Regions from separate parts of the Faecalibacterium sp. An58 genome, predicted to be linked through region 1. Evidence: predicted binding sites of a transcription regulator. Region 1 holds the regulator's gene; the other holds the start of a gene.
What was found. Region 1 encodes Rex, which represses fermentation and respiration genes when NADH is low (regulators of the CRP and FNR family bind a similar motif). Its sites were predicted from a motif close to ATTGTTAANNNNTTAACAAT; they were not measured.
Positions count from the first base shown of each region.

Region 2: coaD (pantetheine-phosphate adenylyltransferase) is a predicted target of Rex. The motif match lies at 4,273-4,292, and genes of this name have one in related genera.

Region 1 covers NZ_NFHX01000010.1:22,536-38,541, forward strand. The annotation lists gene B5G12_RS07985 (sugar ABC transporter ATP-binding protein) at 1-1,045, shown strand, start outside; gene B5G12_RS07990 (ABC transporter permease subunit) at 1,065-2,063, shown strand; gene B5G12_RS07995 (hypothetical protein) at 2,197-2,502, shown strand; gene B5G12_RS08000 (sodium-dependent transporter) at 2,583-3,941, opposite strand; gene B5G12_RS08005 (ClpP family protease) at 4,141-4,869, shown strand; gene B5G12_RS08010 (redox-sensing transcriptional repressor Rex) at 5,157-5,798, shown strand; gene B5G12_RS08015 (thymidine kinase) at 5,908-6,528, shown strand; gene B5G12_RS08020 (ABC transporter substrate-binding protein) at 6,929-8,287, shown strand; gene B5G12_RS08025 (carbohydrate ABC transporter permease) at 8,496-9,422, shown strand; gene B5G12_RS08030 (carbohydrate ABC transporter permease) at 9,440-10,291, shown strand; gene B5G12_RS08035 (helix-turn-helix domain-containing protein) at 10,380-11,192, opposite strand; gene B5G12_RS08040 (glycoside hydrolase family 28 protein) at 11,276-12,832, shown strand; gene B5G12_RS08045 (glycoside hydrolase family 88/105 protein) at 12,836-13,978, shown strand; gene B5G12_RS08050 (hypothetical protein) at 14,064-15,080, opposite strand; gene B5G12_RS08055 (hypothetical protein) at 15,061-15,681, opposite strand; gene B5G12_RS14790 (anti-sigma factor) at 15,698-16,006, opposite strand, start outside.
Region 2 covers NZ_NFHX01000009.1:68,295-84,300, forward strand. The annotation lists gene B5G12_RS07785 (acyl-CoA dehydrogenase family protein) at 1-419, opposite strand, end outside; gene B5G12_RS07790 (3-hydroxyacyl-CoA dehydrogenase family protein) at 538-1,410, opposite strand; gene B5G12_RS07795 (enoyl-CoA hydratase-related protein) at 1,449-2,234, opposite strand; gene B5G12_RS07800 (acetyl-CoA C-acetyltransferase) at 2,322-3,509, opposite strand; gene coaD (pantetheine-phosphate adenylyltransferase) at 3,628-4,131, opposite strand; gene ptb (phosphate butyryltransferase) at 4,508-5,599, shown strand; gene buk (butyrate kinase) at 5,619-6,686, shown strand; gene sppA (signal peptide peptidase SppA) at 6,960-7,934, shown strand; gene B5G12_RS07825 (RDD family protein) at 7,918-8,607, shown strand; gene B5G12_RS07830 (helix-turn-helix domain-containing protein) at 9,029-9,733, opposite strand; gene B5G12_RS07835 (MalY/PatB family protein) at 10,010-11,179, shown strand; gene B5G12_RS07840 (dicarboxylate/amino acid:cation symporter) at 11,201-12,469, shown strand; gene B5G12_RS07845 (RidA family protein) at 12,515-12,883, shown strand; gene B5G12_RS07850 (glutaredoxin) at 12,887-13,138, shown strand; gene B5G12_RS07855 (L-cysteine desulfidase family protein) at 13,246-14,529, shown strand; gene B5G12_RS07860 (L-cysteine desulfidase family protein) at 14,533-15,846, shown strand; gene B5G12_RS07865 (GNAT family N-acetyltransferase) at 15,864-16,006, shown strand, end outside.

The DNA of each region.
Region 1 (16,006 bases):
CCTGATCCTGGACGAGCCCACCTCCTCTTTGACCTCCAATGAGGTGGAATCCCTGTTCCGCATCATGCGGGAGCTCAAGAGCCAGGGCGTGGCGCTGGTGTACATCAGCCACAAGATGGACGAGATCAAGGTGATCGCGGACGAAGTAACCATCATGCGCGACGGCCAGTACATCGGCAAGTGGGACGTGTCCACCATCACCAAAGAGGAGATCATCGCCAAGATGGTGGGCCGCGAACTTTCCAACCAGTATCCCCCGCTGGAGAACCACCCCTCCAGCGACGTGGTCCTCAAGGTGGAGGACTTCACCTCCATCCATCCCCGTAGTTTCCGCCACTGCAACTTTGAGCTGCACAAGGGCGAGATCCTGGGCGTGGCCGGCCTGGTGGGCGCACAGCGCACCGAGCTGATGGAAGGCATCTTCGGCCTGCGCGCCCATTCGGCGGGCAAAGTCTGGATCAAAGGCCAGGAAGTGCACATCAAGCAGCCCCGGGACGCCATCGCCAAGAGCCTGGCCCTGCTGACCGAGGACCGCCGCGCCACCGGCATCATGGGCGTGCTCAGCGTTGCCGACAATATCTCCATCGCCTCCCTGGACGACCTGCGCAAAGGCCCCATCATGCTGGACAACAAGAAGATCCTGGATCTGGTGCAGTCCAACAAGGAAAAAATGGCCATCAAGGTGCCCAGCCCCAAGACCCAGATCAAGAGCCTGTCGGGCGGCAACCAGCAGAAGGTCCTGATCGCCCGGTGGCTGGCCAACAACCCCGACATCCTGATCCTGGACGAGCCCACCCGCGGCATCGACGTCGGCGCCAAGTATGAGATCTACTGCATCATTGCCGAACTGGCCAAAGCCGGCAAGAGCATCATCATGATCTCCTCCGAAATGAGCGAGATCATCGGTATGTCCAACCGGGTGATGGTCATGTGCGACGGCCGCATCACCGGCTTCATCGACGGCAAGGACGCCACCCAGGAGAACATCATGGCCCTGGCCACTCAGTTTGAGACCGCACCCGAAAAGGCTGCGGCCAATCAGTGAATAAGGAGGCAGTCTAATCGTGGAAGCTACCAAGAAATCCACCGGCCAGATCTTTAAAAGCTGGCTGGGCAACAATGCTATCATCGTGCTGATGGTGCTGGTCTCCCTCATCGTCGGCATCATCCACCCCAACTTCTTCGGCATGACCAACATCATCAACCTGCTGAAGAACGTGTCCATCCGCTACATCATCGCCCTGGGCATTTCCGGCTGCCTGATCACCACCGGCAACGACCTGTCTGCCGGCCGTCTGGCTGGTTTTGCGGCCTGCCTGGCCTGCATCTTCGCCCAGACCTCCGACGCGCCCAACAAGTTCTATCCCGGCCTGCCCACCCTGCCCACCCCCGTGGTGTTCCTGCTGGTGGTGGCCATCTGCGCGGTGGTCGGCCTGTGCAACGGCCTGGTGGTCTCTTACCTGCGGGTGCAGCCCTTCATCGCTACCCTGGGCATGCAGCAGGTGGTCTACGGCATCTGCCTGGTCTACACCGGCGGTACCCCCATCGGCTCTCTGAACCGTGACTTCACCTCCCTGGCATCCGATACCATCCTGTTCATCCCCGTTCTGATCTGGATCGCCATCATCGTGGCTGTCTGCTTCTGGTTCCTGTACAACAAGACCCGCCACGGCAAGTACATGTACGCCATCGGCGGCAACGAGGCAGCCGCTGAGGTGGCCGGCGTCAACGTGGCCGCCACCAAGATCCGCATCTATGTGCTGGCTTCCTGCATGTTCGGTCTGGCCGGCTGCCTGCTGGCTGCCAAGTCCGGCGGCGCATCGGTCAACACCGCCCAGAGCTATGAGCTGGACGCCATCGCGGCTGCCACCATCGGCGGCGTTTCCACCACCGGCGGCGTGGGCACCGTGCCCGGCATCCTGGTGGGCGTGCTGGTCTTCGAGCTGATGAAGGTGGCTCTGCAGTTCATGAACGTGAACTCCTCCTACACCTACATCGTCCAGGGCCTTGTCATCATCCTGGCTGTGGCCATCGATATCCGCAAGTACCTGGCCAAGAAGTGATCCCCGCGCTTTTCAAACGCATCCTCTATGGGGCTGCCGGCACGCCGGCGGCCCTTTTTTTTGCAGCCCGGACGGTTGCGTTTTGCGCCGGGAGGATTTATACTTACAATATCTGCAAAAGGAGGGAACTGCCATGCCTGAACACGACGAGCGCACCCAGGAACAGCGGGAGGCAGACCTGGCCGCACGGGAGGCGGCGCTGGCTGCCCGGGAAGCCGAGCTGGAGGCCCGGGAGGCCCAGGCCGCCCATACCGACGAAGGAAAACACAGCCTGCTGAACAACGGCGACCCCCATTTCAAGAACTCCAAGGAGAAGATCTACGACCACTTCCCCCTCAGCGTCCACCAAATGGATATCCTGATCGGGGTGCTGGTGGCTCTGATCGTTCTGTTCGTCTTTCTGGGGGTCAACCAGATCAGCTTTTTCGGGCTGTTCTGAGCTGCGCACAGGTACAAAAAGACCCGTCCGGACGGTGTGTCCGGGCGGGTCTCGTTGGTTTCGTTCCGTTTTATCGCTGCTCAGATCAGGCCCTGCACCAGGATGATGATGATCAGGATGGGCAGAACGAACTGCAGATACCGCTTGAACCAGCGGGACTTGGGCAGCTTGATGCCCTCGCCGGTGTTGGCCTCGGCGTAGTACTTGTCGTAGCCCCATCCCCACTTGGACACGCAGAACAGCAGGAAGATCAGCGAGCCGATGGGCAGCAGCAGGTTGCTGACCAGGAAGTCCTCGGTATCCAGCACATTCTTGCCGCCCAGGAAGGTCAGGCCGCTCCAGATGTTGTAGCCCAGCACACAGGGGACGCTGGCCACCAGCACAAAGATCAGGTTGATGCCGCAGGATTTCTTGCGGCTCCAGCCAAAGTTATCACAGCAGATGGCCAGCAGGTTCTCGAACACCGCAATGACGGTGGTGAAGCTGGCGAAGAACATGAACACAAAGAACAGGCTGCCCCACAGCCGGCCTGCGGGCATATCCACAAACACCTCGGTCAGGGTGATGAAGATCAGCGAGGGCCCCTGGTCGGGCTGGACGCCGTAGGCAAAGCAGGCCGGGAAGATGATCATGCCGCTCATGAGGGCCACAAAGGTGTCCAGCACGCAGATGCGGATGGCCTCGCCGGGCAGGGTGTGATCCCGCTTCATGTAGCTGCCGAAGATCTCCATAGCGGCAATGCCCAGGCTGAGGGTGAAGAAGGACTGGTTCATGGCGTTCATGGCCACGTTGCCGATGCCCACCTGGGCGGCGCGCTCGACGCTGGGCAGCAGGTAGAACTGGACGCCTGCGCCCGAGCCGGGCAGCAGCACGCTGTTCACCGCCAGGATGACGATGAGGGCCAGCAGGGCGATCATCATCCACTTGCTGATCCGCTCCAGGCCGTTCTGCAGCCCGAAGCTGACCACCGCAAAGCCGGCGACCACCACCAGCACCATGCAGATGCCCATTTCCGCGGGGTTGGCCAGCATGGTGTTGAACACGTCCGAAGCGGCGCCGCTCTCCATCCCCACCAGCTGCCCGGAGGCAAACTTGACGAAGTAGTCCAGCATCCAGCCGGCCACGGTGGTGTAGTACATCATCAGCAAGTAGCAGCCTGCCATGCAGAACCAGCCGTGGATGTGCCACTTGCTGCCGGCAGGCTCCAGGGCCTTATAGCCCTGCACCGCGCTCTTGCCGCTGGCGCGGCCCACGGCCAGCTCCATGGTCAAAACGGGCACGCCCATGATGATCAGGAACATCAGGTAGAACAGGACGAACAGGCCGCCGCCGTTCTGCCCGGCCAGGAACGGGAACCGCCACACGTTCCCGATGCCGATGGCACAGCCGGCGCTGACCAGGATGAATCCCAGCCGCGAGCCAAAGGTTTCACGTTTCATGATTTTCCTCTTTTCTTTCTGTAATTTTTGAGCGAAAAGTCGCTCCTCTATTGTATCTGTATCACGGGCCGGATGCAAGAGGGAAAGTCAACATTTTGAACTTTTTGTTACAAAATCGGGGCAAGGCAGGGCCTTTTTCCCCTCTGGCATATCCGGCGGCGGTTCCGGGCATCCTGAACAAAAAGGAGGCCCGCATCGTATGAGCAAAAAGAAGAATCCAAATCCCCAGGCTTCCGCGGGGGAAGCCGAGGCCGCAGCCGTCAGCGCCGACACCGACCGCCGCGCCTTTGAGCAGAGCCAGCTGGAGGAGCTGGGCGCCCTCAACCTGACCAAAGGCGCCCACACCATCCATTGTCTCACCGTCATCGGGCAGGTGGAAGGTCATGTGGAGGCCCCCCAGGGCCAAAAGACCACCAAGTACGAGCACGTCATCCCCCAGCTGGTGGCCGTGCAGGAAGATCCCGCCATCGAGGGGCTGCTGGTACTGCTGAACACGGTGGGTGGCGATGTGGAGGCCGGGCTGGCCCTGGCCGAGCTGATCGCCAGCATCTCCAAGCCCAGCGCCACCCTGGTGCTGGGAGGCGGGCATTCCATCGGCATCCCTCTGGCGGTCAGCGCCCGACGCAGTTTCATCGTCCCTACCGCCACCATGACCGTACACCCGGTGCGCCATTCGGGGATGATCCTCGGGGTGCCCCAGACCATGCGCTGGTTTGAGCAGATGCAGGAGCGGATCACCGGTTTTGTGGCAGGCCACAGCCGGATGAGCGCCGACCGCTTCAACCAGCTGATGCTCCACACCGGTGAGCTGGTGATGGACATGGGCACCGTGCTGGACGGCCGCCGCGCCGTGGAGGAGGGCCTGATCGACCAGCTGGGCGGCTTGTCCGAGGCCATGCGCTGGCTGTACCGGCAGATCGAAAGCTGACCCGTCCCCTGCTTTGCAAGGAATTTCCGGCCCGCGGCTGCGGGCGGAAAGGGGTTCCCCTGGAGCGTGTCGTTTTCGGCACGCTGCTCCCCCCTGCTTCGTGCAGGGGCTTTTTTGCGCCCGGATGCGCCGGACAAAAATGAAATTTCCTCAAAAACATTGACAAGGGTTTGACATTCTCTCCAAATGCTGTATACTAGTAATTAGACAATGTGGCCATTCCTGGCATCCACTTTCCGGTAAAGATATCCAAAATTCCGGGCAAACTGCAAGAGGGGGGTCTTGCCATGCATCCGTCCGTCAAGGCATCGGTGCCGGTCATCCGGCGTCTGCCCAAGTATTACCGCTATCTGCGCGCGCTGAAGGACTCGGGGATCACCAGCATTTCCTCCCGGGAACTGGCCGCCCAGATGGGCACCACCGCATCCCAGGTCCGGCAGGACTTCAACTGCATCGGCGACGTCAACGGCCGGCAGGGCATCGGCTATTCGGTGGACAATCTCCTGACCATCCTGGAGGGCCTTTTGTTCGGCGACGGCCAGCGCCTGTCCACCATCCTGATCGGCTGCGGCCGGCTGGGCAAGGCAGTCAGCAGCTTCATCGCCAACAACAACAACGGTTTCACCCTCATAGCCGCCTTTGATGTGGAGTCCGCCCTGATCGGCCAGAGCATCAGCGGCATCCCCATCCGCCACATCGACGATCTGGAGTCCTTCTGCGCCCAGCACAACCCCCATGTGGCGGTTCTGTGCGTGCCCCGCAGCGGGGCCCAGCAGATCAGCGGACGGCTGGTGGAACTGGGCATCAAGGGCTTTTGGAACTTTTCCCACTACGACCTGTCCGTCCCCTACCCCGACGCGGTGGTGGAGAACGTCCACCTGGGGGACAGCCTGATGAGCCTGGGCTACCGTCTGCGCAACCAGGACTGAAGCGTTGACGCACATTCCATACATCCCGGGCGGGGCGCGGTTTTCTGCGCCCCGCATTCGGCGTACGGCCCGGTGCATCCGGGCTTTTGCATTGCAAGAAAGGCACGGTATGGCTAAACTTTATTTCCGTTATGGCGCCATGAACAGCGGCAAGAGCACCGCCCTGATGCAGGTGGCGCACAACTACGAAGAACAGGGGATGCGGGTGCTGATCCTCAAGCCCCAGGTGGACTCCAAGGGCGGGGGCGAACTGGTCAGCCGGCTGGGCGTGCGGCGCAAGGCCGACCTGCTCATCCAGCCCCAGGACGATATCTTTGCCGCCGTGGAAGCCGACCGCGCCTCCCACGACCGGCCCCTGGCCTGCGTGCTCTGCGACGAGAGCCAGTTCTTTACCCCGGCCCAGGCCGAGCAGCTGTTCATGGTCACGGTGGACCTGGGGGTCCCGGTGATCTGCTACGGCCTGCGCAGCGATTTCTCCCTCAAGGGCTTCCCCGGCTCCACCCGGCTGATGGAGCTGGCCCACACCATCGAGGAGATGAAGACCATCTGCACCTGCGGGCGCAAAGCCATCTGCAACGCACGCAAGGTGGCAGGCCAGTTCGTCTTTGAGGGGGAGCAGGTGGCCATCGACATGGAAAACGACGTCCAGTACGTCAGTATGTGTCCCCAGTGCTATTTCCGCGAAAGACGTGCATTTTATGCGCGCCGCCGCGCCGGGCAGGATGCCTGACGGCGTCCCGCGCCCACCCGCACAAATTTTGCTGATATCTCATTTTGCGCCGCAGTACGTTGCTGCGGCGTTTTCTTATCCTTGGCGCCGGGATGGACCGGGGTGCGCCTCTCCCAAAATCGTTAATATATCAGCAATTTCAAAATGATTCTCCCCTCTTTTCCAGCAAATCTGTACAAAAGCACGTTGTATGCAAGTTGCACAACTTTTCAGCGCAAGTTTGGATATTTCAACAAGGCCGTTCCGAAGGGGTCTGAAAACACAGCAAGATATGCGCGTTTTTGCGCGTATAACCACAATTTGCGTCTTTCTCTCGGCGCGGTTTTTTGCTATCACATTTGTATACAAGGGGCCAGGGCGTCCCTGATCAGTTTTGTGTTTTTATTTAGGAGGAGAAACAATGAGCAACGCAATTTCCCGTCGTGACTTCCTGAAGGTCACCGGCGCTGTTGGCGCAGCCGGTCTGCTGGCTGCCTGCGGCGGCGGCAGCAGTTCCTCTACTGCTTCTACCGCTGCTTCCGTGGCCGCTCCCGCCGAGGGCGACGTCAGCCTGACCATCAGCTGGTGGGGCGGCGAGTCCCGCCACAACGCCTATCAGGAAGCCATCGCCGCTTTCTCTGAGGAGCACACCAACATCACCGTCAATCCCACCTTTGCCGCATGGTCCGACTGGGAAGACACCATGTCCACCAAGTTTGGCGTGGCCGAGGATGTCTGCCAGATCAACTGGAACTGGCTGTACAACTACTCCGCCAACGCCCAGACCTTCATCGACCTGAACACCGTGTCCGACTACATCGACTTCTCCCAGTGGGAGGAAGGTCCTCTGGGCGCCTGCTATGTGGCCAACTCCCAGCAGGCCGTGCCTGTCTCGATGACCGGCCGTATCTTCTACTGGAACATGACCAGCTTCAACAAGGCCGGCATCACCGAGTATCCCAAGACCCTGGACGAGCTGTACGCCGCAGGCGAGGCCTTCCAGAACAACCTGGGCGAGGACTACTATCCCCTGCACCTGGGCGGCTACGACCGTATGATCGCCATGGTCTTCTATCTGGAGTCCATCTACGGCAAGGATTGGGCCGATCCCACCACCTCCACCCTGAACTACACCCGCGATGAGATCATCGAGGGCCTGGACTTCATCAAGAGCCTGGTGGACCGCCATGTCATCATGCCCCTGCCCACCTACTACGGCAACAACGGCTCCACCGCCGCCAGCCAGTCCAACGAGTGGATCACCGGCCAGCTGGCAGGTATCTTTGAGTGGGACTCCGGCGCTCTGAAGTATCTGGAGGGCCTGGACACCGAGAACCGCGACGGCTTCACCGTGGGCGACGAGATCAAGTACGGCGAGTACAACGGCGGCTTCACCAAGGTCTCGATGGCTCTGGCCATTACCAAGACCTGCCAGCATCCCGCCGAGGCTGCCATGCTGATCAACTTCCTGCTGAACGAGGAAGCAGGCGCCTCCATCATGGGCTCCGAGTGCGGCATCCCCGCTTCCGCTTCCGGCCTGGCTGCCGCTGAGGCCGCCGGCACCGTCAACGAGCTGACCGCCGAGGCCAACAGCAAGGTCATTGCCTCCTGCGCCTTCCAGCTGGATCCCCTGTTCGAGAATGACACCCTGAAGGCAGACGGCACCGGCGTCTACCAGGAAGTGTTCGATACCATGGATTACGATGGCGTCGGCGGCGCTGACGTCGTGGACATCCTGCTGGATGGCATGGAGGGCGTTGGCTACACCATCAACGCCTGATCCAGGATCGATTGAGGCTCCTTTTGTAAGAAAATCGGCCCTGCTGTCATGGATCAAAACGGGGGGCGCCTGTTCCCTTTGAACCGGGTGCCCCTCTTTTTCAGGCAGAAAAAGAGCTTTTTGCTTGGTATTCATACCGTTTGTTGATAAATTCACAGCAGTTCGCCGGTGTTTGTATCCGATCACACCTAAAAGGAGGAATCCCCTGATGAAAGCAAACCATGCGCCTGCGGTCGGGCGCACACCGTTTCAGAAGTGGTGCGACAAATACCAGGGCCTGTTCTATCTGATCCCCTGGATCATCGGCTTCATCGTCTTCAAGGCGATCCCCTTCGGCCAGTCGCTGTTCTACAGCTTCACCGACATGAACTTCTTCTCGGGCATCTCCGAGTACGGCCTGATGAACTACATCGACGCCTTTACCACCAACCGTATCACCAAGGCGCTGATCACTACCTTCCAGTACTCCTTCATCACCGTGCCCCTGAAGCTGATCTTCGCGCTGTTCATCGCCTACATCCTGAACTTCAACATCAAGTTCGTCAACGCGTTCCGTACGGCCTACTACATCCCCTCCATCCTGGGCGGCTCTGTGGCCATCGCCGTGCTGTGGCGCGCGGTCTTCCGCGATGACGGCCTGATCAACACTATCATCAAGATGGTCACCTTCGGCCACTTCGAGGGTCCCTCCTGGCTGTCGGATCCGGGCTACGCGCTGTGGGTCATCTGCATCCTGCGTATCTGGCAGTTCGGCTCGGCCATGGTGCTGTTCCTGGCCGCTCTGAAGGGCGTGCCCGCCGACCTGTACGAGGCCGCCACCATCGACGGCGCAGGCAAGTGGCGTCAGTTCTTCTCCATCACCGTTCCCATGATCACCCCCATCATCTTCTACAACCTGGTCACTCAGATCTGCCAGGCATTCCAGGAGTTCAACGGCCCCTACATCATCACCAACGGCGGCCCCCGCAACGCGACGACCCTGATCTCCCTGCTGGTTTACCAGTACGCCTTCCAGCAGAACGAGATGGGCATGGCTTCGGCCCTGGCCTGGATCATGTTCGTCATCGTCTGCGTGCTGACGGTCATCGCATTCACCAGCCAGAAGAAGTGGGTCTACTACTCGGATGAAAGGTAAGGTGTAAACGTATGGGAATGAAAGCTGCGCATCGCGTCGCTACCTTCTTTAAATACTTTGTCCTGATCCTGGTGGGCTTTATCATGATCTATCCTCTGCTGTGGATGGTCAGCGCTACCTTCAAGGACAACAGCGAGATCTTCGCAGGCATCAGCCTGTGGATCAAGAACCCCACCCTGGACGGCTACCGCAACGCGCTGAACGACTTCGGCGGCTCCATCAACATCCTGGAGGCCATGGTCAATACATACAGCTACGTGATCCCCAAGGTCATCTGCACGGTGGTCTCCTCCTGCATCGCGGCCTACGGCTTCGGCCGGTTCGACTTCCCCGGGCGCAAGCTGATGTTCAGCATCATGCTGGCTACTCTGTTCCTGCCCCAGGTCGTTCTGAACGTGCCCCAGTTCCTGCTGTACAACAGCTTCGGCTGGATCAACAGCCCCTTCTACCTGGCCATCTGGGTGCACACCGCCTTTGCGACTGAGACCTACTTCGTCTACCAGCTGATCCAGTTCATGCGCAACGTCCCCCGCGACCTGGACGAAGCTGCCGCCATCGACGGCTGCTCCTCCTTCCAGACGCTGTACAAGGTCATCGTCCCCATGCTGGCCCCGGCGCTGGTCTCCTGCGCTCTGTTCCAGTTCATGTGGAGCTGCAACGACTTCATGGGCCCGCTGCTCTACGTTTCCACCCCCGCCAAGTACCCCATGTCCCTGTTCGTCAAGCTGTCGATGGACGGTGATACCGGCTTCCAGTGGAACCGCATCCTGGCCCTGTCCCTGATCTCCATCCTGCCGCAGCTGATCGTCTTCTTCTGTGCACAGGATCAGTTCGTCGAGGGTATCTCCGCCGGCGCAGTCAAGGGCTAAGCCCCCTGCCCCGGAGCCCGCGATGGCTCACGGAAAAACAGATCCCCTGTGCCGCCCTTTGGCACAGGGGATTCTTTGTGAAAGGCTGTCAGCTTTTGCCGCCCCGGTGGACGGCCCGGTACTGCACCGGGCTGACCCCCACCTGCTCCCGGAACACCCGCCGGAAGTGGGCGGTGGTCGAAAAGCCGGTCTCCTCGGCCACCGCGCTGATCCGCAGATCGGTGGTCTCCAGCAGATGGCGGGCCGCCTCGATCCGGCGCACATTGATGAAGTCCACGATGGACTGTCCGGTCACCCGGCGGAACAGGCGGCTGAGATAATAGGGCGACAGGTAGAACCGGGCCGCTACCCCGCCCAGGGTCAGCTTCTGGTTGTAGTTGGCGATGAGATAGGCGCAGATCTTGTCCACCGTCTCATTCCGCGGCTGGGATCCGCCGCCGCTCTGGGCATCGGCCTGCCGGTTGATATAATGGATCAGCAGCGACAGGTACAGCCGGTAGGGGCAGTCGGCATTCTCCCAGTCGTCGGCCAGGAGTTCCAGCAGGGTGTTGATCTGCTTGCACCAGGCCGCCTCTCCCATCAGCACCAGCGGGGGCTTGCCGGAGCCGAACAGCCGCCCTTTCTGGGCTTCGCTGAGCATCTCCAGGGGGAACCGGCAGCCCAGCAGCACGGCCCGGCCGCCGGCCGGCTCAAAGACGCAGTCGGTCCGGCCCAGCACCATCACGGCGCCGGGTCCGGCCCCCAGGCCGCTGTCCATGCCCTGGCCCCAGTGCAGGATGCCGCTGCCCTCCAGCAGCATATACAGCCCTCCTTCCCCGCTGCCCGCCCGGAGCAGACAGACCGGGCCGGCCAGACGCAGCCGCTGCACCTGCATCCCGGCACTGTCGGATTCTCTTTTCATGGCTGTTCCCCCTTTCTTTCCATATTTTTACCATCATAGCACACTTTGCCCACCCGAAACAATAGCGAGAGGATGATTTTTTTATGAAACTGACCTTGATCCGCGCCATGACCCGCAGCGCCGTCTTTGAGCTGGAAAACGGCCTGTGCTTCCGCCCGGCGGAGCCTTTCACCGTCCTTTTGGACGGCAAAGAGGTCTATGACGCCTGCAACACCAACGTCTTTTCGGTCTATTCCCTCCAGCCCGCCCATCCCTACACCCTGACCGTGCGCGCCGGCGGCGAGACGCTCACCGCCAGCTTCGTCACCCGGGAGGAGAGCTTTTTTGTGGACGCCTCCCGCTACGGACTGGTGGGGGACGGCGTCACCGACAACACCGCCAAGCTGCAGGCCGCCCTGTCCACCTGCCCGCCGGGCGGCACCGTCTACCTGCCCGCCGGCCGCTACCGCACCGCCAGCCTGTTCCTCAAGAGCCACACCACCCTGTATCTGGAGCAGGGCGCGGTGATCCTGGGCGACAACGACCGCACCCACTATCCCATCCTGCCCGGTGTGATCGGCAGCCACAACGAGGTGGATGAGTACTATCTGACCGGTTGGGAGGGCAACCCCCTGGACAGCCTGGCCAGCCTCATCAACATCACCCAGGCCGAGGATGTGACCATCACCGGCCAGGGCGAGATCGACGCCGACGCCCAGCATGGGGACTGGTGGCAGGACGTGAAGAAAAAGAAGATCGCCTGGCGGCCCCGCACCGTCTCGATCACCGACAGCCGCTATGTGGTGCTGCACGGGGTGACGGTCAAGAACAGCTACTCCTGGACCATCCACCCCATGTTCTCCACCGGGCTGGACCTGCTGGACTTCAAGATCCGCAACCCCTACGACGCTCCCAACACCGACGGCATCGACCCCGAGAGCTGCGTCAACACCCGGATCATCGGGGCGGACATCCATGTGGGGGATGACTGCATCGCCATGAAGGCCAGCAAGGTGTTCCTGGGGATGCGGCTGAAAAAGAGCTGCAAGAACACCGTCATCCGCAACTGCCTGCTGGACAAGGGCCACGGCGGCATCGTCATCGGCAGCGAGATGTCGGGCGGCGTCAAGGACATGGTGGTCACCCAGTGCCTGATGGACCACACCGACCGTGGCCTGCGGGTCAAGACCCGCCGGGGCCGGGGCAAGACCGCCGTCATCGACGGACTGGTGTTCCACAATGTGGAGATGCGGGGGGTCAAAGCGCCCTTCGTCATCAATATGTTCTACTTCTGCGACCCCGACGGCCACAGCGACTACGTCCAGTGCCGCCAGGCCATGCCGGTGGACGACTTCACCCCCCGGCTGGGCAGCCTGACCATGGAGGATATCGTGGCCACCGACGCCCAGTACGCCGGGTGCTACTTTGACGGCCTGCCCGAAATGCCCATCGGCCAGGTGGTCATGAAAAACGTCCGCATCTGCTTTGACCCCAACGCCCAGGCCGGCCAGGCCGCCATGGCAGACGGGCGCCCGGCGGTGAAAAAGCTGGCCATCTATGCGGAGAACGTCAACCGGATCGAGCTGCACAACGTCCAGATCGAGGGATACGAGGGCGAGCGGCTCCAGTTTGCCAATGTCGGCAGCTTTGAGGAGGATTGAACCATGACCCATCAGGAAATTCTGACCATGCTGGGCGAGTATGTGGATTATCTCATCGCCAATTCCAGCGCGGAAGCCCCCATGTGGAACATCGAAAAGGTGCGCAGCGGCCAGCCCAACAAGTGGAACTACATCGACGGCTGCATGATCACCGCCTGCCTGAGCCTGTACAAGACCACCGGGGACAAGAAATACCTCGACTTCTCCCGGGAGTTCATCGACTGGTTCGTGCAGCCCGATGGCAGCATCAAGACCTACGATCCTGAGGAGTACAACCTGGACAACGTCAACCAGGGCAAGAACCTGTTCATCCTCTACGACATTTTCGGGGACGAGAAGTACCGCAAGGCCATCGAGGTGATCGACAGCCAGCTCAAGGGCCAGCCCCGGACCAAAGAGGGCAACTTCTGGCACAAAAAGATCTATCCCTGGCAGGTGTGGCTGGACGGCGCCTACATGGCCCAGCCTTTCTACATGGAGTATGAGACCCGCTTCAACAAGATGGGGGGCTGCATCGACAGCTTCCGCCAGTTCATGAACATCCAGAAGCATATGCGGGATGAAAAGACCGGCCTGTACTACCATGGCTACGACGAGAGCCGTGCGATGTACTGGGCCGACCCCGTGACCGGGTGCAGCCCCAACTTCTGGCTGCGGGCCATGGGCTGGTTCATGGTGGCCATGGTGGATGTGCTGGAGCGGATGGATGAGCAGCTGTACAACGAGTACCGCACCATCCAGGCCATGCTCAAGCAGACCATCGAGGACATCCACAAATACCAGGACGAGCAGACCGGCATGTTCTGGCAGGTGATCGACCACGGCGGCGAGGAGGGCAACTATCTGGAGACCAGCGGCACCGCTCTGTTCGCCTACGCGGTGCTCAAGGGCGTACGCCTGGGCCTGCTGCCCGAGCGGATGCGCGCCTGGGCCGAGAAAGCCTTCTACGGCACCTGCGACAAATATCTGTCCAAGAACCCCGACGGCAGCCTCCAGCTGGACGGCATCTGTCTGGTGGCGGGTCTGGGCGGCCCCCAGCACCGGGACGGCAGCCTGGCCTACTATTACAGTGAGCCGGTGGTCTGCAACGACGCCAAGGGCGTAGGCCCCCTGATCCTGGCCTACACCGAGATGATCGCCGAATAACCACAAGCAAAGCCCCTGCGGCCCGCCAACCACGGACCGCAGGGGCTTTTCTCTATCTCGATCGCAGGCGTGTCCTGGACGCCGTTCAGGGCATGACCGGGTCGGCTTCCCGGATCTCCGGGGCCTTGGGCACATCGTGGGCGGCAGAACCGGCCTGCACTGCATCCGACGCGGCAGGCGCGGCAGGGGCGTCCGGGGACTCGGGCGCGGCGGGCGCCGTTTCGCCGCCCGAAGCGTTCTCCTGCGCCAGATCCTCCGCAGGATAGGCCTCAACAGCGTCGTCACTGTCGTCCAGCCAGCAATAGACCTGCTCGGCCATTTGTTCCGTGGTCCAGTCCATCTGGACCGGGTCCCGCAGGCTGATGCTCATTTTGACCGTTTCTTCTGCGTTCACCCACTCGAACTCGATCTTCTCGGGCATCGGGCCCCACTGGGCCGCCACCTGCTTTACGGCGTCGCGCAGCAGGGCGCAGTCCTTCGCAAAGTCGGCCGTCCGGTCGTAAGGCCCATACAGGTCGATCCCCAGCGACAGGAATACGCCAGGCTGGTTCAGCTCGGCAAGGGTCTGCGGCTGCACGCCATATCCCGTATCCATATAGGTGTGCACCGAAAACAGCCGGATCTTCGTATCCTGCAGCGATCCGTACAGCGCCTGCTCGTATTCGTCTTTGAGGCTCTCGGTCTGGATGCGCCGTTCGGGGGACACCTCCTGCCAGAACAGGGGCAGCAGAGTCAGGCAGAAGGCGCCGCTCATCAGCACCAGGCTGCTGATCACAGCCAGGAAATCGTATTTCCACCGGCCGGGATGGGCCGCGCACCAGATCACTTCCACCCCCAACGCCACCAGGGCCAGGGGCGCGCCCACCTTGGACACCAAAAGCCAGTTGAATCCCGGCACAAAGTAGTACAGCAGGAAGCACACGCCCACCGCCATCAGGCACAGCCCCAGGGTGATGCTGCCCACCCGGCGCACCGGGCGGTTATCCTCTTTGGGCGTCTGGGGCGCGGCTCCCCGGGGCGTCCCGGGAGGCTGCTGGGCCGGGGCCTCCGGCGGGTCCTTGGGCAAACCGGCCGAAGCCGGATCAATCTTTTTGTCCGTCATCGCTGTCCTCCTCCTTTTCGGTGTACTCCCCGTACTCGTAGAACTCCCCCAGCTGGTCGCTGCGGGCCGGGCCGCCGGCCTTGGGTCCCTTGACCAGCCAGGCGCCCAGAGCGATCAGGGCCAGGCAGACCAGCACAGTGGGCACCTCGTCCATCACATTGTAGATCAGCCGGATGATCCAGCTGTTCTCCACGTTCCAGTACAGCTCCCGCAGAAAGTTCATCACCAGTTCTTCGTACAGGCTGTACAGGCCCACGGCCACCAGCGCCCAGCCCAGCAGCTTGTGCCGGCGGGACAGCAGCTTATCCAGCATCTCGTCGCGGCCCAGGTCGCGGCCCAGGTGGAACAGGTAGTCGTCGGCGGGGGCGGTGCCCGCCAGCAGCTGGCTGCGCAGGTTGAAGGTATCGAAAAAGCTGAACATCCACACCACGCAGCAGACGGCAAAGGCAAAGCCCACCAGCGGCTCAAAGATGGACCCCAGCCCGATGGCCGCCGCGCAGATCCCCACCAGGGACAGCCCCCGCTTCATATACCCCTGATACATCTCCCCTGCGCCCGGGATAAAGGCAAAGCAAAAGGTGAGAAAACCATTCTTTTTCATCGTAAACTCTCTCCCATCAGTTGGTCGTTTGGGGCCCGCTGTCCGGGCCGGTCAGGGTGTTCCACAGGCCGGTGACGGCCTGGTATGCCTTTTGGGCGATGCCGCCCTCCTCACCGGGGCGGGGCGGCGGATCGTTTTTGGGCTTGGGCACCACAGTGGAGGCTGGCGGATCGATCTGCTGGGGGGTGTAAGTCTCCAGCGGGTCCCCCTGGGCCAGGATCAGCCCCAAGCTGCCGCTGCGCCAGATGGTCAGCGCCAGCACTGCCGCCACCCCCGCCACCGCCATACGCCCATAGACGTTCTGCATCAGGCGGATCAGGATGGC
Region 2 (16,006 bases), on a different contig from region 1:
TAGGTCTGCTGGCCCTGGGCATCGGTGCCGGCGCCGGGCTCGGTCAGGCCGAAAGCGCCCAGCCACTCGCCGCTGCACAGCTTGGGCAGGTACTTTGCCTTCTGCTCGGGGGTGCCGTTCTCATAGATAGGGGCCGCGCACAGCGAGGTGTGGGCCGACAGGATAACGCCTGTGGTACCGCAGACCTTGCTCATTTCCTCCACGGCCATGACATAGCTCAGCACGTCGCCGCCTGCGCCGCCCACAGAGGTCGGGAAGTAAATGCCCATCATACCGAGCTTGCTCATCTTCTCGACGGTCTCTTTGGGGAAGTATTCTTCTGCATCCACCTGCTTTGCCAGGGGCTTGACTTCGTTCTCAGCGAACTCGCGGTACATCTTCTGCGCCATGAGCTGCTGCTTGGACAGAGTAAAATCCATCACTGCTTCCTCCCTTGGAAATGTATTGTTGATCGGGCGGGGGCAAAACCGCTCCCCGCAGGCTTTTTGGTTCTGCAGGGAACGTTCTTTCACGCCCGGTTACCCTTGCGGTACGGTGTTACAGCTTGTCCACAGGGGTCTTGGTGCGGTCTGCGTTGTAGACATAGAAGCCCTTGCCGGTCTTGCAGCCCAGGTTGCCGCCGCGCACCATCTTGCGCAGCAGGGGGCAGGCGCGGTACTTCGAATCGCCGGTCTCCTTGTACAGCACGTCCATGATGGCCAGGCAGATGTCCAGGCCCACGAAGTCGCCCAGCTCCAGGGGACCCATGGGGTGGTTGGCGCCCAGCTTCATGGCGGTGTCGATGCCCTCGATGTCAGAGACGCCCTCCATCTTGATGAAGGCAGCCTCGTTGATCATGGGGATCAGGATGCGGTTGACCACGAAGCCGGCAGCCTCGTTGACCTGCACCGGCTGCTTGCCGATGGCCACCGAGATCTCCTTGATCTTCTCCACCACGTCGGCGGGGGTGTTGCCGCCGGCGATGACCTCGATCAGCTTCATGCGGTCGGCGGGGTTGAAGAAGTGCATACCCACCAGCGGGCGGCTCAGGCCCTTGCCGATCTCGGTGATGGACAGGGAGGAAGTGTTGGAAGCAAAGATGCACTCGGGCTTGCAGATCTTGTCCAGCTGGGAGAAGGTATCCTGCTTGACCTTCATGTCCTCAAAGGCAGCCTCCACGATCAGGTCGCAGTCAGCACACAGATCTTCCTTGATGCCCGGGGTGATGGCATCGCAGATCTCGTCGGCCTTGGCCTTGGTCATCTTGCCCTTGGCCACCAGACGGTCATAGCCCTTGACGATCTTGGCCTTGCCGTTGTCCGCCCACTCCTGCTTGATGTCACACAGAACGACGGTGTTGCCGCCCACCTGTGCAAATGCCTTTGCGATGCCCTGGCCCATGGTGCCAGCGCCGATGACGCCGATTTTCATAGCAATTTCTCCTTTTTCATTTATCCTGTCTTAAAACATCAGTTGTTGGTGAAAACAGCCTTGGGTTTCGGTTTCTCACGGGAGAGGAAGCAAGCCATGCCCTCTCTCTGGTCGTGGGTCTCGAAGCAGTCGCCAAACAGCTTCTCCTCCACTTCCACGGCCTTCTCGATGGGCAGCGAGATGCCCTCGTTCATGGCCTTCTTGCAGTTGCGCACCGCGATGGGCGCGTTTTTGGCGATCTTGCCGGCCAGCTTGAGCGCGTTCTCCATCAGCTCGGCCTGGGGATACACCGCGTTGACCAGACCGATGCGCAGAGCCTCGTCGGCCTTGATGTTCAAAGCCGAGTAGACCAGCTGCTTGGCCATGCCCAGGCCCACCAGGCGGGCCAGACGCTGGGTGCCGCCAAAGCCCGGGGTGATGCCCAGGCCCACTTCGGGCTGGCCGAAGACGGCGTTGTCCGAGCAGATGCGGATATCGCAGCTCATGGCCAGCTCATTGCCGCCGCCCAGCGCAAAACCGTTGACTGCGGCGATGACGGGGATGGGGAACTGCTCGATCATCAGGAAGATGTCGTTGCCCAGCTTGCCGAAGGCCTCGCCTTCTGCCTTGGTCATAGTGCTCATCGAGCCGATGTCCGCGCCGGCCACAAAGCTCTTGTCCCCTTCTCCGGTCAGCACGATGCAGCGGATGGTATCCTGGTCCACGGCCTCAAAGGCGGCCTTCAGGTCGGCCAGGACTTCGGGGTTCAGCGCGTTCAGCGCCTTGGGGCGGTCGATGGTGATGATCTCCACCGCGCCCTGCACTTCAGTTTTCACAAAAGCCATTTTTGTCGTTTCCTTTCAGACTATCGGGCCGGGGCGGCGCAGGAGCCTGCGTCCCCCGCCCGGATCGGATCTTTTTCGCAGACAGGCTCAGTCCATCTCGACGATGGTGGCGCAGCCCATGCCGCCGCCGATGCACAGGGTGGCCAGGCCCTTCTTGGCGCCGCGATGCTTCATGGCGTACAGCAGGGTGACCAGGATGCGGGCGCCGGAAGCGCCGACGGGGTGACCCAGAGCGATGGCGCCGCCGTTGACGTTGACCTTGCTCATGTCGAACTCCAGGTCGTGCGCCACAGCCAGGGACTGGGAAGCGAACGCCTCGTTGGCCTCGATCAGATCCATGTCAGCCACGGTCAGGCCGGTCTTGGCCATCACCTTGCGGGTAGCGGCCACAGGGCCGACGCCCATGATGGAGGGGTCCACGCCGCCCAGAGCGCCTGCAACCCAGGTAGCCATCGGGGTGATGCCCAGCTCCTTGGCCTTGTCCTCGCTCATGAGGACCAGAGCGGCCGCGCCGTCGTTGATGGCGGAAGCGTTGCCGGCGGTGACCTTGCCGTCCTTCTTGAAGGCGGGCTTGAGCTTGGCCAGCACATCGGGCGTGCTCAGGCGGGGGCCTTCGTCGGTATCGAAGATGATGTCGCCCTTCTTGTTCTTGATGACCACGGGGACGATCTCGTCCTTGAAGGCGCCGTTCTTGATGGCCTCAGAAGCCTTCAGCTGGCTGTTGTAAGCGAAGTTGTCCAGATCCTCACGGCTCAGGTTCCACTGGTCAGCCACGTTCTCGGCGGTGATGCCCATGTGGTAGTTGTTGAACGCATCCCACAGCGCATCGTTGACCATGGTGTCCACCAGCTCGCTCTTGCCCATGGGGTAGCCCATGCGGTAGCCGTAGCGGCCCTTCATCATGGCAAAGGGAGCCATATCCATGTTCTCGGTGCCGCCGGCCACGACGATGTCGGCATCGCCGGCCTCGATCATCCGTGCCGCGTTGTTGACGCACTCCAGGCCGGAGCCGCACACCACGTTCAGGGTGACAGCGGGGGTCTCCACAGGCAGGCCTGCCTTGATCGAAGCCTGACGTGCCACGTTCTGGCCCAGACCAGCCTGGATGACGCAGCCCATATACACCTGATCGACCTGCTCGGGCTTGATGCCGGCGCGGTTGATGGCCTCCTTGATGACGATGGCGCCCAGCTCGGCGGCGGGCACATTGGACAGGGTGCCGCCAAACTTACCGATGGCGGTGCGGCATGCAGATGCAATGACGATCTTTTTCATGTTTGTTTGCCTCCTGTTATGGTTGATTGTGTGGAAGGACGGATTTGCTGCGAATAAAACCTTCTATCAAAAACCCTTTGGGATGCGCCCTCAGGGGCTTTTGCATGGATGTGCCCTTTTATAAGGACGGGCCGGCTGTGCGCAGAGCGCTGTATTTCTCGTGCACGGCCTTCTCCACATTGGGGGTGACGAACTGGCTGATGTCGCTGCCGTAGCGGGCCGCTTCCTTGACCACGGTGGAGGACAGATAGCTCCACTTGATGCTGGTGGCCAGGAACACCGTCTCGATGCTGGGCATCAGGGCGTGGTTGGTCTGGGCCAGCTGGATCTCGTTTTCAAAGTCGGTGACGGCCCGCAGCCCCCGCACCATCACGGTGGCGTGGCATTTTTTTGCGAAATCCACCGTCAGTCCGTCAAAGCTCTGTACGGTGACGTTGGGCAGGTCCTTGCAGCACTCGGTCAGCAGCGCCACCCTTTCCTCAATGGTGAACAGCGGCCGCTTGGCGCTGTTGATCAGCACCGCCACGATCAGCTGGTCGTGGATGTTGGCCGCCCGGTGGATGATATCCAGATGCCCCCGTGTGACCGGGTCGAACGAGCCGGGATAAATGGCGATGGCCATGGAAACTGCCTCCCTGTTTTGCGCACGGGCCTGCCATACAGCGGCCCTGCGTTCCGTGTCAAACGGCCCCTGTCGTTATTTTTCTAACGACCCGTGGGCCAAGGCGGCGTCCCTCGCCTCCTGACACCCATAGTAAAGCACATTGTCAAAAGTTTATCAAGTAGTTTTGTGCAGATTTTCTGTTTTCATGCCCCAAACAATTTAAAACAATCTCTCATCTTTTTGTAGATTTTGCCAAGAGAGGGCATGACAGCGTCATTTTTGCGTTTTTCTATTGATTCTCGACTTCGTTAATGCTATAACTATCAGCGTAAGGGGCCCAAAAAGAGGCCTTTGGCTTCCCTTTTCCAGCCTGGCCCGATTGTACCAGCAGGATGTGTTCAACCGATGTGCAGAATATGTACAGCTTTTGAATCCCTGTGCAGCAGGGCCCATCCATCCCAAAAGGACGCGCCGGCGCGTCCACTTGACCCGGGGGTCATACCGTGTTATTATTTTAACAACGGGGCGTGTCCCCTCTTTTTATGCAGTGGAAATGAAAACGAGGTGCAGTACCATGAATTTCGAGGATCTGATCGCAAGAGTAAAGACCTGCGGCAAGCAGAAGCTGGCCGTGGCAGCCGCCGAAGACGACGCCGTCCTGGAGGCTGTGGACGCGGCCCGCAAGCAGGGCATCGCAGACGCCATTCTGGTAGGCGATGAGGCCGCCATCCGCAAGATCGCCGCCCAGCTGGACATCGACCTGTCCGGCTATGAGATCATCAACGAGCCCGACAAGGTCAAGGCATCCCTGACCGCGGTCAAGCTGGCCCATGACGGCGTGGCCAATATGTACATGAAGGGCCTGCTGGACACCAAGACCTTTTTGAAGAGCGTCCTGGACAAGGAAGTGGGCCTGCGCACCGGCAATACCCTGTCCCATGTGGCGGTGTTTGAAGTCAAGGGGATCGAGCAGCTGCTGTTCCTGACCGACGTGGCCTTTGTGACCTACCCCACCCTGGAGGACAAGGTGCACATCATTGAGAACACGGTGGCCGTGGCCCATGCCTGCGGCGTGGAGTGCCCCAAGGTGGCTCCCCTGGCCGCTGTGGAAGTGGTCAACCCCAAGATGCCCTGCACCGTGGACGCAGACGAGCTGCGCAAGATGAACGCCGAGGGCAAGATCACCGGCTGTGTGGTGGATGGTCCCCTGTCGATGGACATCGCCATCGACCCCGAGGCCGCCAGACACAAGGGCGCCCAGGACCGCCCGGCCGCCGGCTGCGCCGACATCCTGCTGTTCCCCGACATCCAGGCCGGCAACCTGGTCTACAAGACCCTGGTACACACCGCTGAGTGCAAGAACGGCTGCATCCTGACCGGCACCCGCGTGCCCGCCATCCTGACCAGCCGGTCGGATTCTTTCCAGACCAAGGTCAACTCCATCGCCCTGGCCGCCGTCGTGGCCGCCAACCTGAAGGCTGAGTAAACAAAAAGGAGAAGAGAGTATGTCGATCAAAACGCTGGTCATCAACCCCGGCTCCACCTCCACCAAGGTGGGTGTGTTCGAGGACGAAACGCTGCTGTTCGAGGAGACCCTGCGCCACCCCACCGAGGAAATCGCCAAATACGCAAGCGTCATCGATCAGAAGGACTTCCGCAAGGAGATCATTCTGGACTTTTTGAAGGAAAAGAACTGCGACCCCCACAGCCTGGATGTGATCGTGGGCCGGGGCGGCCTGCTCAAGCCCATCCCCGGCGGCACCTACGCCGTCAGCGATGCGCTGCTGGCCGACCTGAAGAAGGGCGTGCAGGGCCAGCACGCCTCCAACCTGGGCGGCATCCTGGCCCGGGAGATCGGGGACAAGCTGGGCGTGCCCAGCTACATCGTGGACCCGGTGGTGGTGGATGAGCTGACCGATAAGGCCCGCCTGTCCGGTATGCCCGAGCTGCCCCGCCGCTCCATCTTCCATGCCCTGAACCAGAAGGCCGTGGCCCGCCGCTATGCCAAGGAGCACGACGCCCGCTATGAGGACCTGAACCTGATCGTCATCCACATGGGCGGCGGCGTGTCGGTGGGCGCCCACGACCACGGCCAGGTGGTGGACGTGAACAACATCCTGGACGGCGAGGGCTGCTTCAGCCCCGAGCGCAGCGGCACCGTGCCGGTGGGCGACCTGGTCAAGATGTGCTTCAGCGGCAAGTACACCCAGCAGGAGATCTACAAGAAGATCTGCGGCAACGGCGGCTTCAACGCCTACCTGCACACCAACGACGCCCGCGTGGTGGAGAAGATGGTGAAGGAAGGCAGCGCCGAGGCCAAGCTGGTGCAGGACGCCTTCTACTATCAGATCGCCAAGGATGCAGGCGCCATGGCCGCCGTGCTGTGCGGCAAGGTGGACCAGATCATCCTGACCGGCGGCATCGCTTATGATCCCTACACCTATGAGGTGCTGGAGAAGTATCTGGGCTTCATCGCCCCCATCACCGTCTACCCCGGCGAAGATGAGCTGCTGGCTCTGTGCCAGGGCGCGCTGCGGGTGGTCACCGGCGAAGAGCAGGCCAAGGAATACTGATCCGCTCCCCTCTGCGACCAAACACGCCCCTGCCCTCCCTTGCGGGAAGGCGGGGGCTTTTTTGCTGCGCAGGCGGTGCGGACGGTTGACCGCGGCCCCGCTTGGTGGTAATCTTTAAGGTGTATCTGAGAAGTCAAAAATGCTGAACCATTTGTCAGAAAGATGCGGATGCAAGGCGCATGAGCGCCGCGGCACCTGCGCTATTCCGGTTTTCAGGATGGATGAGTTTTCCGATACGCCCCAAGCAGATCAAAAACAGCAAGGAGTGATCCAATGAAAACCAAGCAGATCGTGGGGCTGGCCGCTGCGGCCGCCCTGTTCATCGTCACGGGGGTCAGCAGCGTACTCACGCACCAACTGGCTGCCTCCCTCGTTCCTGTCCAGCCCACAGGGGTGGGGCTGACCGGCGGCTATACCTTCCAGGCCCCGGACGAGGATTACATCGGCGTGGTGCAGGTCAAGGGCACCATCGGTGAGCAGACCTCCACCACCCTGCTGGACACCAGCCAGACTTACCAGCACACCACCACCCTGGAATACATCGACTGTCTGATGCAGGACGAGTCCAACAAGGGCATCCTGCTGGACGTGGATTCTCCGGGCGGCGCAGTGTACGAGAGCGAGGAGCTGTACCGGAAGCTGCAGGAGTACAAACAGGTCACCGGCCGTCCCATCTGGTGCTATATGGGCCACTATGCCGCATCGGGCGGGTATTATGTGTCGGCTGCGGCGGATACCATCTACGCCAACCCCAACACTACCACCGGCTCCATCGGAGTGATCATGTCGGCGGTGGATATGACCGGTCTGTACGACAAGCTGGGCATCCGGCAGGAGAACATCACCAGCGGCCCCTTCAAGGCCGGCGACCTGACCGAAGAACAGATCGCCATCTATCAAAGCCAGGTGGACGAGAGCTACGACCGCTTTGTGGAAGTGGTGGCCGAAGGGCGCGGCATGGATGAGGCCGCCGTCCGCACCCTGGCCGACGGCCGGACCTATACCGCCCGGCAGGCCCTGGACAACGGCCTGATCGACCAGATCTGCCTGTACGACGAGGCCAAAGCCGCGATCAGCGAAGAAAGCGGGGTCGATCGGTTCTACACCCTGGAAGCCGGGCCCGCCCGCCTGCTGGACACCCTGCTGTCCGCCGTGGATCAGGTGATGCCCAAGTCCGAGGCACAGGTGCTGACCGAGCTGGCCCAGCAGACGCAAGGAGGGCTGATGTACTATGCAGACCTGTACTGAGAAAGATTGCACCTACGCCGGTTTCTGGGTGCGGCTGGCCGCCTTTGCCCTGGACAGCGCCATCCTGGCCGTGGGACTGCTGGCGGTACGGTTGGCCCTGGCAGGGCCCTTCGCACTGCTGGAACAAACCCCTCTGGGGGGCCAGGTATTGTTTGACCATACCCTGCAGGATATCCTGTTCTGGCTGCTGGCAGCGCTGTACAACATCCTGCTGGTATGGCGCTGCGGAGCCACCCCCGGCAAGCGGGTCATGAACCTGCGGGTGGTGGCCCGGGACGGCTCGGACCCGGGGCTGTTCAGTCTGGTCTACCGGGAGACGGTGGGCAAATACCTCAGCGGATTTGCCTGCATCGGCTACCTCATGGCCGCCTTCACCAAAGAAAAGACCGCCCTGCATGATATGCTGGCCGACACCCGGGTCATCTATGCCCGCCGTGTGAAGGTCTACCCCAGCGCGCCGGCTCCTGTTCCTGCGGCCACCCAGGCTGCGCCTGCAGCGGAAGCACCCGAAACCACCGTCCAGGATACGCCTGCGCCGGAACTTCCCAAGACCATTCCGGCTGCGCCCGCACCGGAAGCACCCCAAACCGTCCAGGATACGCCCACCGCAGAAGCATCCGAGGCTGTCCAGGACGCACCCGCGCTGGAGGCATCCAAAACCGAAGATCCGTAAAAGGAGCTTCCGCTTTGCGGCATCTCCCCTACAATGCCAAAACAGGACATCCCTTGCGGGATGTCCTTAGCGTGTCGTTTCGACACGCTCCAGGGGGAACCCATTTCTGCGCGCAGTCGCGCGGCAGAAATTCCTTCCCCCTGGCTCTCTTGCGCTTAGCCGATTTTCGCTGCGGGACTTACGCCCTTGCGAAAACCGGAGCGCTGCGCCAGCCGCGCCTTCGCTGTTTCGTCCGCAGGACGCGCTCGGCGCGGCTGCCCCCTGGGGACAAAATTTAGCGCCGAACCGCGCACTCGGCCTTGTGGCCTCGCACACTCTCAGCGCTAAATTTCCCTGTATGTGTCCTGTCCATCCGCACATGTCGGCTGGACAGGACTTTTTTCTGCCGGCCTCCGCCGCCCCAGCCGCCGGGGCAGCGCGATCACAGGATGGTCAGCATATTGTACAGCTTCATCAGCCGGATATCCTCTTTGGACAGACGCAGGCTCTTTTCAAACTCGGGCGTTTCTTTTTGCGGGCTCTTGGCGAACAGGATCTTGGTGGAGGTGGGCATCAGCGGGCGGCTGGAAATGCCGAATGCCAGCCCCCACTTGACCGGTCCATTCATATAAGGGCTGGGGATGCCCACCTGATAGAGGTCCATCTCCATATGCTGGTTTTGCAGGACCAGCAGGCTCAGCGTATCAAAATGGGTCAGACGGCCGTCGTAGAGGTTTTCGCACAGGTGATAGTGGCCGTAATCGTCCACGTTCATGTACATATGGACATGGAAGGACCCCGGTTCCGTCTCCTCCAGAATGTCCCCCACGCTGCGCACGATGCTGTTGCTCCGGCCATCGTAATAGTAACAGTAAAAGCGGTCCAGCCCCGAAAAGAAGGCGGGGACCGCCCCGCCCGGCAGGCCGGGGGTTCGGTCGGGCGGCAGATAGAGCAGCTGCGTCACCCGTACTTCCAGCGCGGCGGCCACATCGTACAGGGTGGCCAGGTCGATGGCGATCTGCCCGTTCTCATATTTGGAAACGCAGGATTTGCTCTTGCAGATGGCCGCTGCCAGCTGGTCGATGGTCATCTGCCTCTTTTTTCGATAATACCGGATGCGTTCGCCGGTTTCGTGCACTATATCCACAAAAAAACGTCCCCTTTGTTCGTGCAAATTGTGCAGTTTCCGATAAATACACAAAAATCCGCTTTTGGCTCTTTTTTTCATTATACGGCATTTGCACCCTGAAAACAAGCCAAATTTCCACTTTGAAGAAACTTTTCGTCCAAATTGTTTCCTCCGGATAAATTCCGGTACATTGGACAACGGGGCAAGTCTTGGGTATAGTAAAGGCACAAACAAGGACAGCCCGGCGGCCGACGGGAAAGACGATCCTGAGTCAACCAAGCAAAGGAGTCTCGTATGAAATACAATTTTGATGAGGTCATTGACCGCAGCCACAACCGTTCCTCCAAGTACGATGAGCGGGTCAAAAAATTTGGCACAGCAGACGTCATCCCTCTGTGGGTCGCAGATATGGATTTCCGCACGGCGCAGCCGGTCATCGACGCCTGCAAGGCAAAAGCCGAGGAAGGCATCTGGGGTTACACTTCCCGGCCGGACAGCTATTTTGAGGCTGTGCAGCAGTGGCAGGTCAAGCGCAACCACTGGAAGCCCGACACCGCCCTCATGAGCTGGAGCCTGGGCGTTGTTCCGGCCCTGTCGGCCATCGTCAAGCTGTTCAGCAAGGACGGCGACAAGGTGATGATCCAGACGCCGGTCTACTCGGAGTTCTACGACGTGGTGGAAGCCTGGGACCGCACGGTGGTGGAGAACCAGCTGGTGGAGGAAAACGGTCGCTGGCATATCGATTTCGACGACTTTGCCGCCAAAGCGAAGGAGTGCAGCATCTTCCTGCTGTGCAACCCCCACAACCCCCTGGGCATCGTTTGGGACCCTGCCGACCTGCGCCGGATGGCCGAGATCTGCATCGAGAACGGAACGCTCCTGGTGTCCGACGAGATCCACTCCGACCTGATCTTCCACGGCAAGCATCACACCGTCACCGCTTCCCTCTCGCCCGAGATCGCGAGCCATATCATCACCTGCACCTCGGCCACCAAGACCTTCAACCTGGCCGGCCTGCAGGCCAGCACCACCATCTTCCCCAACCAGGAGATGAAGGCCGTCTTTGACAAATTCTGGGGCGGAATGGACATCCACCGCAACAACGCATTCAGCTCGGTGGCCATGGAAGCAGCCTACCGCGAGGGCGAGGAGTGGCTTGAGCAGCTGCTGTCCTATCTGTCGGCCAACTTCGACTATGTCTGCGACTACTGCGCCAAAAACATCCCCCAGATCAAGCCCAACCGTCCCGATGCCACCTATCTGATGTGGCTGGACTGCCGCGATCTGCAGATGACCAACGAGGAACTGCGCGATTTCTTTATCCACAAGGCCAAGCTGGGCCTGAACGAGGGCTACACCTTCGGCCGCAGCCTGAGCGGCTATATGCGCCTGAACGCAGCCTGCCCCAGGGCCACCCTGGAAAAGGCCATGGCCCAGCTGAAAGCCGCCGTAGATGCCCTGTAACGGAAAGGGAGGGACCGAATCATGTCTACATCGTCCAACATCATCAAACAAAAGACCTTCTGGCAGCAGTACGGCAACCTGATCCTGATCCTGGGCGGCATCGTTGTGGGCGCGCTGATCGGCGCCTTCGCCCCCAGTGTGGGCACCGCCATCAAGCCGGTGGGCGACATTTTCCTGAACCTGCTGTTCACCATCGTGGTTCCCCTGGTGTTCGTCTCCATCGCCTCTGCTGTGGGCAGCATGGCCAACATGAAGCGTCTGGGCCGCATCCTGGGCGGCACCATCGGCACCTTCATCTTTACCGGCCTGATCGCAGCCGCCTGCGTGCTGGTCTGGGTCAACCTGTTTAGCCCTTCCGCCGGCACCTCCATCGAGATGACCAGCGCCGAGGTTGGTGAAGCCAAGACCGCCGCCGAGCTGATCGTCAGTTCCCTCACCGTGTCCGACTTCTCGGACCTGTGGGATAAGTCCAATATGCTGCCCCTCATCATCTTCGCCATCCTCATCGGCTTCTGCGTGTCGGCCTGCGGCGGCGACGAGACCCCTGTGGGCAAGCTGCTGGTCAACCTCAACGACATCATCATGAAGTTTGTCGGCGTCATCATGACCATCGCCCCTCTGGGCCTGGGCGCCTACTTTGCCAACCTGGTGGCCACCTACGGCCCCGAGATCATCGGCGACTACGGCCGCTCCATGCTGGTCTACTATCCCCTGTGCCTGCTCTACGCCGTCATCTTCTTCCCCTTCTACGCCTTCCTGGCCGCCGGCAAGCTGGGCGTGACCACCATGATCAAGCACATCTTCCCGCCGGCCATCACCGCTTTTGCCACCCAGTCCTCCGCCGCCACCATCCCCGTCAACAAAGAGGCCTGCGACGCCATCGGCGTTCCCAAGGATGTCAGCGACCTGGTCCTGCCCATGGGCTGCACCATGCACATGGACGGCTCGGTCCTGTCCTCCATCGTCAAGATCGCTTTCCTGTACGGCATCTTCGGGATGGACTTCTCGGGCGCAGGCACCTACGGCATGGCCATCGTGGTGGCCATCCTCTCGGCCTTTGTCCTGTCCGGCGCGCCGGGCGGCGGCCTGGTGGGCGAAATGCTGATCGTCAGCATGTTCAACTTCCCGGCTGAGGCCTTCCCCATCATCGCGACCCTGGGCTTCATCTTCGACCCCGCCGCCACCTGCCTGAACTCCTCCGGCGACACCATCGCCTCCATGATGGTCACCCGCCTGGTGGAAGGCAAGGACTGGCTGGTCAAGGCCAGCGCCCGCAAGCAGGCCCGCTGAGCCCACGTACACCCCATTTACAGACATGAGAAAAGGAGCATTTGTATGAAATTGATCGACACCAAGAACGCCCCCGGCGCCATCGGCCCCTATGTGCAGGGCTATGTTGTGAACGGCATCGTCTATACCAGCGGCCAGATCCCCGCCAGCCCCGCCGACGGCAGCATCCCCGAAGGGATCGCCGCCCAGGCCCGCCAGAGCTGCGAGAACGTCAAGGCCATCCTGGAAGCCGCCGGCTCCGACCTGGCCCGGGTCATCAAGACCACCTGCTTTTTGGCCGATATGGGCGACTTTGCCGCATTCAACGAGGTCTATGCAGGCTACTTCACCGGCAAGCCCGCCCGCAGCTGCGTCGCCGTCAAGGCCCTGCCCAAAGGCGTCCTCTGTGAGATCGAAGCCATTGCGGAGGTGTGAGCCATGAACGTGACCGTCATCGGCAGTCATCTCTGCCCCGATACCCTCTATGCCCTCCATCAGCTGGCTGCCGCCGGCGCGGAAGTGGAATTCAAAGACATCCTCTCCTGCCATGCAGCCCTGCAGGATTACCTGCAGATCCGGGAGAGCAGTCCCCTCTACGCTGAGATTCGCGGCACCCGGCGGCTGGGCGTCCCCTGCTTTGTACAGGAGGACGGCAGCCTCACGCTGGACCTGCACGACATCCTGCGCTAAACCCGCCAAACCCACGATATACCCTCCTAATTTCCCTGGTTGACCCCGGCCGGCGCCCGCCGCGCCGGGGTCCTCTTGTGGGAAGGAGAGGCGAAAGGAGCGTGCCCATGCACGAATTGACCGAGCTGATCCGGCAGGACATGAAGCCGGCGCTGGGCGTCACCGAGCCGGGAGCCATTGCCTTTGCGGTGGCCTGTGCCCGGCGGCACACCAGCGGCGCTATCCGCCGGATCACATTGCGGCTGAACAGCGGTATGTTCAAAAACGCCTTCACCTGCGGCATCCCCGGCAGCAGCGAGGTGGGCAACGCCCACGCCGCCGCCCTGGGCGCAGTGGGGGCAGACCCGGACAAAGGTCTGGAATGTCTGGACGGCATCACGCCGGAACAGGCCCGCCAGGCCAGAGAGATGGTCACCGCCGGGATGGTCCGGGTGGAAATGGCCGGGATCAGCAGCCGCATCTTCATCGAAGCCACCGTGACCGCCAAAGAGCAGGAAGCCTCCGTCACCATCCGGGATACCCATACCAACATCGTCCGCATCACCGAGAACGGCCGTACCGTCTTTGAAAAGCCGGTCCCGGAAGACGTTCCGGACGACGGCGCCGTCCCCCTGATCCACCGCTACACCCTGGCACAGCTGCGGGATTACGCCCTCACCGTGCCGGCCGGCGAGATCGCCTTCATCCGGCACGCCTTCGAGATGAATCTGGCCCTCTGCAAAGCGGGCCTGGACAGCCCCAAAACCACCTATGCCCGCTATCTGCTGGCCGAAAACGGCGGCCGGCTCATTTCCCGGGACGAACAGGCCACCGCTTCCCTGCTCTGCAACGGAGCCATTGAAGCCCGGGTCCTGGGCCTGCCCCAGCCGGCTATGAGCATCACCGGGTCGGGAGCGCATGGGATCATCGCCACCATGCCCCTCTACGCCGCCTGTCAGGTACAGGGATATCCGGAGGAGAAACTGCTGCGCGCCGCCGCCCTGAGCTATCTGGTCTGTATGTACATCAAGGAGTATTCGGGCAAGCTGTCGGCATTCTGCGGCTGCGCCATTGCGGCGGGCACCGGCATGGCCTGCGGCCTTGTCCTTCTGCGGGACGGCGATGCAGACGCCATGGCGCGGACCATCTGCAACATGGCCAGCAGCATCACCGGGATGATCTGCGACGGCGGCAATCAGGGCTGCACCATGAAGGGCGTGGTGGCGGTGGACGCCGCCTACCGGTCTGTCTCCATGGCAATGCAGGGCATCGCGATCGATCCGATCCATGGCATCAACGGTCCCACCCCCGAGCAGACCATGCGGAACATGGGGCTGATCGCCTCCCCCGGCATGACGGGCACCGAAAAGACCATGATCGACATTCTGGAGCACAAGCAGAAAGGAAATTGAACGATGGAACGGAACAGCAACGTTTATCAGGCATATGTGCGCATCTTGCAGGAAGAGCTGATCCCCGCCATGGGCTGCACCGAGCCCATCGCCATTGCCTATGCCGCCGCCAAGGCGCGGGAGGTGCTGGAGGCCATGCCCGACCGGGTGGAGATCGGGGTCAGCAGCAACATCATCAAAAACGTCAAAAGCGTGGTGGTGCCCAACACCGACGGCCTGAAAGGCATTGAAGCGGCAGCCGCCGCCGGCATCGTGGCGGGCCAGGCCGACAAGGCCCTCGAGGTCATCTCGTCCGTGACCAGCGAGCAGAAGGCCGGGATGCATCGCTTTCTGGAGAGCACGCCCATCCAGGTCGAGGCGGTGGACAACGGCCAGATCTTCGACATCCTGGTCCGCCTGACTGCGGGAGAGAAGACAGCTTTTGTCCGCATCGCCCAGTACCACACCAACATTGTGCACATCGAAAAGGACGGGCAGGTGCTGCTGGACATTCCTGTGGAGGAAAGCGGGACTGCCTGCGGCCATGAGGGCAGCGCCCCCACCGAAGAAGGTCTGGCCGGCCGGGACCTTTTGACCATCGCGGATATCCTGGACTTTGCCGACAGCTGCGAGCTGGATGACATCCGCCCGGTGCTGGACACCCAGATCCAGTACAACACCCAGATCTCGGAGGAGGGGCTGCTGGGCGACTATGGGGCCAACATCGGTTCCACCATGCTGAAATTCTACGGCGACGACGTGCGCAACCGGGCCATCGCCAAGGCGGCAGCCGGCTCGGATGCCCGGATGAGCGGCTGTGAGCTGCCGGTGGTCATCAACTCGGGCAGCGGCAACCAGGGCATCACGGTGTCGGTGCCCGTCATCGAGTACGCCAAGGCTCTGGCCGTTCCCAAAGACCGGCTGTACCGGGCGCTGGCCGTCTCCAACCTCATCGCCATCCACGAAAAGAGCGGCATCGGGCGCCTGTCGGCCTATTGCGGCGCCGTGAGCGCCGGGTGCGCCGCCGGCTGCGGCATCGCCTATCTGCAGGGGGCGGACTACAAGGCCATCGCCCACACCCTGGTCAATGCGCTGGCCATCGTGTCGGGCATCATCTGCGACGGGGCCAAGCCCAGCTGCGCCGCCAAAATCGCGTCCAGCGTGGAGGCGGGCATCATGGGCTACCATATGTACCTGAACGGCCAGCAGTTCCGCGCCGGGGACGGCATCGTCACCAAGGGCGTCGAGAACACCATCCGGAACGTCAGCCAGCTGGGCCGCGAAGGGATGCGGGAGACCGACAAAGAGATCGTCAAGATCATGCTGCAGGGCCAGTGAAGGAGGGAGACAAAACCATGGAGATACGCACTGCCGTGCCGGCGGATCTGGACGCCCTGACCGCCATCGAAGCGGCCTGCTTCCCGGCCGCCGAGGCAGCTGGGCGGGAAAGCCTGGCCCGCCGTCTGGCCGTCTATCCGGAACACTTCTGGCTTTTGCT